DNA from 4 places in the Alteromonas sp. KC3 genome. Region 4 is predicted to be linked to each of the others. Evidence: predicted binding sites of a transcription regulator. Region 4 holds the regulator's gene; each other region holds the start of a gene.
The links. The regulator sigma-54, encoded in region 4, starts transcription at its own class of promoters, with help from an activator protein. The targets are predictions, from matches to a motif close to GTTGGCACGNNNNTNGNNT.
Positions count from the first base shown of each region.

Region 1: the regulator sigma-54 is predicted to act here: its motif matches at 1,206-1,224, upstream of flgB (flagellar basal body rod protein FlgB).
Region 2: the regulator sigma-54 is predicted to act here: its motif matches at 1,054-1,072, upstream of xdp1 (exosortase-dependent surface protein XDP1).
Region 3: the regulator sigma-54 is predicted to act here: its motif matches at 1,077-1,095, upstream of glnA (glutamate--ammonia ligase).

Region 1 covers NZ_AP024235.1:1,101,719-1,103,915, reverse strand. Annotated here, with positions in the region: gene JN178_RS04895 (flagellar hook assembly protein FlgD) at 1-136, opposite strand, end outside; gene flgC (flagellar basal body rod protein FlgC) at 168-590, opposite strand; gene flgB (flagellar basal body rod protein FlgB) at 593-1,027, opposite strand; gene JN178_RS04880 (CheR family methyltransferase) at 1,308-2,138, opposite strand; gene JN178_RS04875 (chemotaxis protein CheV) at 2,154-2,197, opposite strand, start outside.
Region 2 covers NZ_AP024235.1:2,962,190-2,964,386, reverse strand. Annotated here, with positions in the region: gene prsT (XrtA/PEP-CTERM system TPR-repeat protein PrsT) at 1-68, opposite strand, end outside; gene xdp1 (exosortase-dependent surface protein XDP1) at 170-1,003, opposite strand; gene xdp1 (exosortase-dependent surface protein XDP1) at 1,185-2,072, opposite strand.
Region 3 covers NZ_AP024235.1:3,567,670-3,569,866, forward strand. Annotated here, with positions in the region: gene typA (translational GTPase TypA) at 1-715, opposite strand, end outside; gene glnA (glutamate--ammonia ligase) at 1,162-2,197, shown strand, end outside.
Region 4 covers NZ_AP024235.1:800,388-802,584, reverse strand. Annotated here, with positions in the region: gene lptB (LPS export ABC transporter ATP-binding protein) at 1-243, shown strand, start outside; gene JN178_RS03570 (RNA polymerase factor sigma-54) at 317-1,813, shown strand; gene hpf (ribosome hibernation promoting factor) at 1,843-2,130, shown strand; gene ptsN (PTS IIA-like nitrogen regulatory protein PtsN) at 2,144-2,197, shown strand, end outside.

The DNA.
Region 1 (2,197 bases), 300 kb from region 4:
GATTGGCAAGCTGTTCAGTCAGCATGGCAAAGAAATCTTCTTGCGATAGCTGCTGCTCAGTCCCGTCGGCAATCTTCACCGTCTCTTCTTGCCAATACAAATCTGTATTTAAGCCGGTATTGTTTATGGTATTCACTGGTTTATCCTCACATTAACCAAGCGGCAGATTATTGCCCTTGACCGAGTTGAAGCACGCGGCGGAAAATTCGTTTGGTTGTATCTGCAACTTGCACATTTGTCTCGTAAGCTTTTGATGCCGACATCATATTAGCCATTTCTTCCACAATGTTGACGTTCGGCTTGTAGATGTAGCCATTCTCGTCTGCCATTGGGTTATTTGGTGCATATTCCACTTGCAGTGGCGCATCGCTCTCTACAATACCTCTTACCTGCACGCCAGTACCTTTTGACTGATCACGCATGGCATCTTGAAGCGCTGTTGCAAACACAGGGTGTCTTGCTCGGTAGGTCTCGTTGTAACTACTGCTCACCGAATTCGCATTAGCGATATTACTTGCAGTGGTATTTAAGCGCACATTTTCCGCTTCCATACCTGTGCTCGATATTGTCATTACATTAAAAAGACTCATGACTATTGACCTCCAGAGCTTAACGCTTTCTTCATGCCTTTAATTTTTCCATTCAAAAATTCAAGACTTGCTTGATAGCGCAACCCATTATCTAAAAATCGATTTCTTTCGGCTTGTACTTCAACAGAGTTCCCGTCTCCCGTATCAGGTTGAGTCGGAATTCGGTATTTCATGTCAAAATTTGCCGCTACTGACGTTGAATTGCCGCCTATGTGGCGAGAATTTGTCCTAACGAGACCACCTGAAGAGTGAGAAGAGACGCCGCCCGAACTTTCTTTCATTGCAGACTGCATAGCTTTGTTAAAATCGATATCTCTGGCTTTGTAGCCAGGTGTATTGGCGTTGGCAAGGTTGCCCGCAATCACTTCCATACGCTCTGTGCGTATCTTGAGCGCGGATTCGTGAAACCCTACTAATTTGTCTAAATTAATTGCCATAAATCGACCTCTGACTTACTCGTATTGCTTTCTCTGTGTTCATCTTTTGGCTTGGCGTTTATTTGCCCACAAGATGAGATATGAAAAAGTCTCTTCTAAGCATGTGATGTATGTGGAAGTTCAACACACGTCATCGATACTTATTTTTGATTGCGGTTAGGCTTTCTTGAAGATTATTTAGCAAAGCAGATGCCAAAATGTGTTTTTGACGGGGAAAGAAAAGTAAGAAAACGGGTTTAATTAGAAGAAAAACACTTATTAATCAAACCCATATTAATATTTATTTTTTTTGATAGTAGAGCCCAGGGTGACACTTAACCATGCTATAGATATCACTCGCTGCGCTTATAGATTCAGAAGCGCCAAGGAACAGTACGCCATCACTTTGCAGCTGTCCGGCAATTTGTTGCAGTATTCGCTGTTTAACTTGAGGTGAAAAATAAATAAGGACGTTGCGGCAAAAAACGATGTCGAAGCGGCCAAGACCTGCATAACTTGACAACAAATTAAGACTTCGAAATGAAACCATTCGCCGAACTTCAGGCTTCACTTGCATCAGGCCTGTTTCGTGTTGCTCAAAAAAAGTGTCACGGCGCTGCGCAGAAAGACCACGAGCAAGTGAAAGTTCGTCATAGATACCTTGCTCGCACTTCTTAAGCATTTCAGAAGAAAGATCAGTCGCCACTATTTCAACGCCAGCACGCAGAGCGCCCGGCCGCTGACGCTGGAACTCAAGTACTGACATGGCAATAGAATATGGCTCTTGGCCGGAAGAGCATGCCGCACTCCAGATCCTGATCTTCTGATTCTTAGATGCGAGTTTTGGCAATAAATCCTTGATGAGAAGATCGAACGGGTAATTATCTCGAAACCACAACGTTTCGTTTGTGGTCATTGCATCGATCACACCTTGCAGAAGTGTGCGATCAAATCCGCGCACAACAACATCGATGAGTTCATCCGCAGATTCGTACTTATGCTTGTAAAGCAAAGAGGCAAGGCGGCTTCGTACTAAGTACTGTTTATTGTCACCTAATACAATACCGCACTGCTTTTCGAGAAAGTCTCTAAATTTAAGGTAACTTTCTGGCGAAACATCTTTATTAGCCAATGCAGTGTTGCTCCGTTACTCGCATTCAGTCATTAACCATTTTTGGACCGCTGTAGCCA
Region 2 (2,197 bases), 2.2 Mb from region 4:
AATGTTGTAGTGAAAATAGAAAATAAAGCGTTTTTCGCAAAGCGTCTTTTTTTGTATGAGATATCCATGATTACCTGAGATTCCACCTGAAAATGGTATTTTTATGTATAAAAAAAGGTGGCTAAAGCCACCTTTTAAAGATACGTGTTTTCTGTTTAATTTTAAACAATTAAACGCGACGCTTGCGACGATAAAGAAGTAAGCCCACTCCAAGGCTCATTAGAGCAAATGCTCCAGGCTCGCTAACATCAACATCAGGAGTTTCGTTGCGTTGAGAAATGCCTAATGAAGCCAGCTTAAAACCAGAGCCTGAAATTGAAGTTTCATCATTATTCGGATCGAAGTATGTATTGTAAGCGCCTACTAGCCAATATTTAGCTTCTTTGAGTGAAGTTGGATATGTTACTTCGTAATTACCAAGATTATGCGGATTAGTGGAAATATTCTTGTGGGTAATTGATGTAATCGCAGAAGACGCTGCAATATCAGTCCACGTAGTTACACTACTAGATGCATTTTTGAAAATATCAATATTATCAAACCCAACAACGGTAAGTTGGTTTTCATTACCAGCACCAGTCAGGTAATTAAATTTGGTGTTTGTAAGTGCTACCGCTTCACTAAATGAAAATAAGACCATGTCAAAATCAAATTTCCAATCGTCTTGGTTATTATCGATTGTATGCCAGTCACTAAGGCCACCCCCATGGTCTTTGTTTGTCATTGCAAGGCCATATGTTTGGCTATAGTCTAGTCCGTTCTGTCTAACAACTCGATCATCATTGTCGTTGTAAGACGCAGCTGTATCCGCCCACGTAGTATATGAAACGTAAATATCTGAACCGTTGATTTTTATCGAGCTCGCAGTAGGTTCAAACCCCTTCGATACATTCTGTGCAATCATGTCGTAAGTGTACTGTTCGAGCATTGAATCATCAGCAAGAGAGGCGTGTGAGGTAACAACAAGTAATGAAGATAAAGATAGTTTTAACAGCTTGTTCATTTAGTAAAACTCTACAACGGAATATTTGAAAGAAGTAATAGTTCTCTGGTTAGCTAAAATCGTGCCAGTTTTTTTGTTGTTGTTATTATTGAGTTTTTGTGTCTTTTTTGAATGGGTGATTAATGAAGAGTAAAAAAAACTGACAGTGTAGAACTGCCAGTTTTAGTCTTTCGTATAATAGTTAAATCAGAGTCTTTTTTCTTCTCCACATAACAATAAGACCTGAGGCGAATAGTAGTCCCAGTGTACCTGGTTCGCTGACTGCTGTGCTATCCGGAGGTGGAGTTTTATCACTAACTGAAAAACCGATGCTAGTTAGCTTAAATGCATCATTGCTTGAATAGCCACCTATATCACCAAACACCTTGTTGTATGCACCAACCAGCCAATACTTGGATGATGTATTAAGCGCGAATTCAGACTTATATTTTAGATGTTCATCGGTAGAGTCGCATTTTTCAACATTATAGGAAGACGTGATCGCAGTGCCTACGATATCGCTCCAAGTACTGCTGCCTGATGTTAGTGAACTTATATTATCAAGAGCCGCTATCGACACCTGCGTGTCATACTGACTATAGGCCCACGAAAAATTAGCGCCTTGTAGAGTTACATCATCGCTAAATGAAAATAATACGAAGTCGAAATCTTGCCAGTTACCGTTGCGAGTATTTACGTTATCAATAGCGTGATCTGGTGAGTTATATGCCGACTCCCAATCTTCGTTGGTTACACCGTAACCATACTTATCGGAAATTTTGTAGGTATCGGCACCCACAACAATATCGTCATTATAGCCGTAGGTATCTGCCCATCCGCTTACTGCTACATTGACGCCACCAATAGCCACATTAGATGAATTAGCAGACGTACTTTCGAAGATGCCATGGTCGACAAGGTTGTAAACATTCTCGCCAAGAGGCGAGTTGCATTCGGCTGTGCTTGTTTGGGTACTGCTGCCGCCGCACTGGCTGTAATTATAGTTGTACCGATATCCCGCTGACGCCGTACTAATAACACCAACGCACGATAACGCTACGCAAAACTTTGTTATGGAACTTAACCGCATTTCAATTAATCCTAAATAAATTGATAAGGGAAAGCTCTCTCATGCGCCTGAGCGCGAGGAACTTCAACATGGAATCGCCATAATAAAATGAAGATGGTTTGTGTACGGTATGTAAACTGATACGC
Region 3 (2,197 bases), 1.8 Mb from region 4:
GGTTAGGCTTAACAGAACCACGTTTAACACGACCTACACCGATTACACCCACATATGAGTTGTAGTCAAGCTGAGAGATTTGCATCTGGAACGCGCCGTCGATATCAGCATCTGGTGGAGACACTTGGTCAACAATAGTTTGGAACAGCGCCGTCATATCGTCTTCTTTGGTATCTGCATCCAATGACGCCCAACCGTTAAGTGCAGAAGCGTAAACAACTTGGAAATCTAGCTGCTCATCTGTTGCTCCTAAGTTATCAAATAGGTCGAATACTTGGTCCATTACCCAATCAGGACGTGCACCAGGCTTGTCGATTTTGTTAATAACAACAATAGGCTTAAGACCTTGAGCAAATGCCTTTTGCGTAACGAAACGCGTTTGTGGCATTGGACCTTCTTGCGCATCTACAAGTAGAAGTACAGAGTCGGCCATTGACATAACGCGCTCTACTTCACCACCGAAGTCGGCGTGTCCTGGAGTATCTACGATGTTAATACGGTAGTCATTCCAGTTAATCGCGGTGTTCTTCGCAAGGATGGTAATGCCACGCTCTTTCTCGATGTCGTTCGAGTCCATTACGCGCTCTTCTTGCTCGCCTCGAGACTCGAGTGTGCCAGACTGCTGTAACAGTTTGTCTACCAGGGTTGTTTTACCGTGGTCAACGTGGGCGATGATTGCGATGTTACGCAATTTACTAATATCAGTGGTATTCATGCTTATATAGAGCCTGTGTAAATCGATGCCGACTTATTTCGAAATGAAAAAGTATGCAGTAGATTTGTTGCAAAAAAATGCAGATAGAAAAATTTGCGCGGATTGTACAGAAAAACCACGACGTTTGCGCATCTTTTTTTAAAAAATAGATGCGAAACCTTAACTCCACTAAAGATTTCCTGCTTTACCCATCCATTTTAGCATTTTGGGTGGTAAGCGTTCATAAAGTAATCTAGTCTAAATCACGGCGGCAACATACAACATGAACCATAACCGTGCAATATTGCACCAACATAGTGCAAATATTTCAATTCGAAAGTGATGCTTTTCGTGCGATGCCACAAAATACGGCATACATATAGATGGCATGATAATCGCTTTCACTTTTTCCACTGTTGGGGTGAAGCTGATCATTCCGCATTTTTACATTAAACCTGGAGGACACGATGTCAGTAGAAAAGGCATTAGAGCTGATTAAAGAAAGTGAAGCGAAGTTTGTAGATTTACGTTTTACCGATACGAAAGGTAAAGAACAACACGTATCTATTCCTGCGAGCGTTGTTGATGAAGAGTTTTTCGAAGAAGGTAAAATGTTCGATGGTTCTTCAATTGCTGGCTGGAAAGGCATCAATGAATCAGACATGGTTCTTCTTCCAGACGCAACAAGCTGCGTAGTAGATCCTTTTGCTGAAGAAACACAAGTAAACATTCGTTGTGACATCGTTGAGCCTTCTACAATGGAAGGTTATGAGCGTGACCCACGCTCAGTTGCTCGTCGTGCAGAAGAATTCCTAAAATCAACTGGCATCGGTGACACATGTTTCTTTGGCCCAGAGCCAGAGTTTTTCCTTTTCGACGACGTTCGCTTCCACACTGACATGGCGGGTTCTTTCTACAAGATCGACTCTTCAGAAGCAAAATGGAACTCTGGTGAAGAGTTTGAAGGCGGCAACATGGCACACCGCCCAGGCGTTAAAGGCGGTTACTTCCCAGTACCACCAGTAGACTCTGCACACGACATCCGTGCGGCAATGTGTTTGGTTATGGAAGAGATGGGCCTTGTAATTGAAGCGCACCACCACGAAGTAGCAACTGCTGGCCAAAACGAAATTGCTTGTCAATTCAACACGCTAGTTAAGAAAGCTGACGAAATCCAAGTTTACAAGTACGTTGTTCACAACGTTGCGCACGCATACGGCCAAACGGCTACCTTTATGCCTAAGCCTCTAGTTGGTGACAACGGTTCAGGTATGCACTGCCACCAGTCTATCTCTAAAGATGGCGTGAACATTTTCGCGGGTGACAAGTACGCAGGCCTTTCTGAAGAAGCACTTTACTACATCGGTGGTATCATCAAGCACGCGCGTGCAATTAACGCGTTTGCAAACGCTTCTACTAACTCATACAAGCGTCTAGTTCCAGGATTCGAAGCACCGGTAATGCTTGCATACTCTGCACGTAACCGTTCTGCATCTATTCGTA
Region 4 (2,197 bases):
GATGAACCTTTTGCTGGTGTTGATCCAATATCAGTAAATGATATAAAGAAGATTATTCAACATCTTCGAGATAGGGGTATCGGTATCCTTATCACTGACCACAACGTACGAGAAACATTGGATGTTTGTGAAAAAGCGTACATTGTGAGTCATGGCGAGCTTATTGCGCAAGGAACTGCGGAACAGGTTTTAAGTAATCAAAAAGTAAGGGATGTATACCTAGGCGAACAATTCAGGCTATAGTTAGTGTAACCGGATTGTCATTTTTCAATCTCGCTCAGGTATATTCAATTTAGAGCATTTAAATAAGACGTAGATGAAACCATCTTTACAGCTAAAATTTAGCCAACAACTCACCATGACACCTCAGTTGCAGCAGGCCATTAAACTGTTGCAGCTTTCTACGCTCGATCTTCAACAAGAAATTCAAGAAGCGTTGGATTCAAACCCGCTATTAGAAGTTGAAGAAGGCCACGACGAGCCTCAGCTTGAAAAAAATAACATCGATAATGATGACAGTGGGGTAGAAGCTTCTGCCACTGCATCAAGTGATACTTTGGAAGCTGGCGATGCACTAGAAAAAAATGATCTTCCAGACGAATTGCCAATCGATAGCACATGGGATGAGTATTATTCAGCATCGTCTGCGCCGGCACCAGGACCTGCCAGTGACGACGAACAAATTTTCCAAGGTGAAACGACTGAGGACATACAAGAACATCTATTGTGGCAGATGCGCCTCACCCCTTTTTCTGACACCGACCGTGCCATTGCAATGGCTATCATTGATTCTATCGATGAGTCAGGGTATCTAACCGTTACTCTTGAAGAGATTTTAGAGGCGGTTAACGCGCAAGAAGCCTCTGGCGAAGATGAAGAGGAACTCATTGAAATGGACGAAGTAGAATGTGTATTAAAGCGCATTCAAATGTTCGATCCCATTGGTTCTGGTTCGCGCACCCCACAAGAGTGCTTGATGGTACAGCTTCGCCAATTCGCAGATGATACACCATGGCTTGCCGAGGCAAAGCAGTTAATAGAAGACTATTCTGATTTGCTGAGCAGCAAAGATTACCGCACCTTAATGCGCAAGAGCCGATTGAAAGAAGATCAGCTTCGCGAGGCTATGCGTTTGCTGCAAACCTTGAATCCTCGCCCAGGTAGTGCTTTAGTTACTAAAGAACCTGAGTACGTTATTCCAGATGTATCGGTTACCAAAAAGAATGGCCGTTGGGTGGTTGAGCTGAACCCTGATAGCCTGCCAAAACTTAGCGTCAATCAACAATATGCCGCAATGAGTCGCCGTGCAAAGAACAGTAGCGATTCACAATTTATCCGCTCACACATGCAAGAAGCCAAGTGGTTTATCAAAAGCCTAGAGTCGCGTAACGACACACTGATGAAGGTAGCAAATTGTATTGTGCAGCAACAAATGGGCTTTTTTGAACATGGCCCAGAAATGATGAAACCAATGGTATTAAATGATGTCGCAGAAATGGTAGATATGCACGAATCGACTATTTCACGTGTGACAACACAAAAATACATGCATACCCCTCGTGGCATCTTCGAGTTGAAGTATTTCTTCTCTAGCCATGTTGCAACGGAGTCAGGTGGTGAATGTTCATCAACCGCCATTCGTGCATTGATCAAAAAACTGGTGGCAGCTGAAAAACCCAGTAAACCACTAAGTGATAGCAAGATTGCTTCATTGTTGGCCGAGCAAGGCATTAAAGTTGCCCGGCGGACAATAGCAAAGTACCGGGAATCGTTATCGATCCCGCCGTCGAACCAACGCAAGAGCCTTATTTAACGGGCTTAATAATATAAGGAAGACGAAATATGCAAATCAACCTTACTGGTCATCATGTCGAAATCACCGACTCTTTGCGTAATTATGTCGATACGAAGTTCAGCAAACTTGAACGTCACTTTGATCACATTTCTAATGTGCATGTCATCCTGAACGTTGAAAAATTAAACCAAAAAGCAGAAGCGACAGTTCACTTAAGTGGCGCTGAAGTATTCGCATCCTCAGAAAATACCGACATGTATGCGGCGATTGACAGCATGGTTGATAAACTCGACCGGCAGGTAATCAAGCATAAGGAAAAACTTAAAAAGCACTAGTAGTTAATTAAGTATGGATATACAAGCCATCGTAAGTCTGGACCGCACTGAATGTGCGGTTCAATGT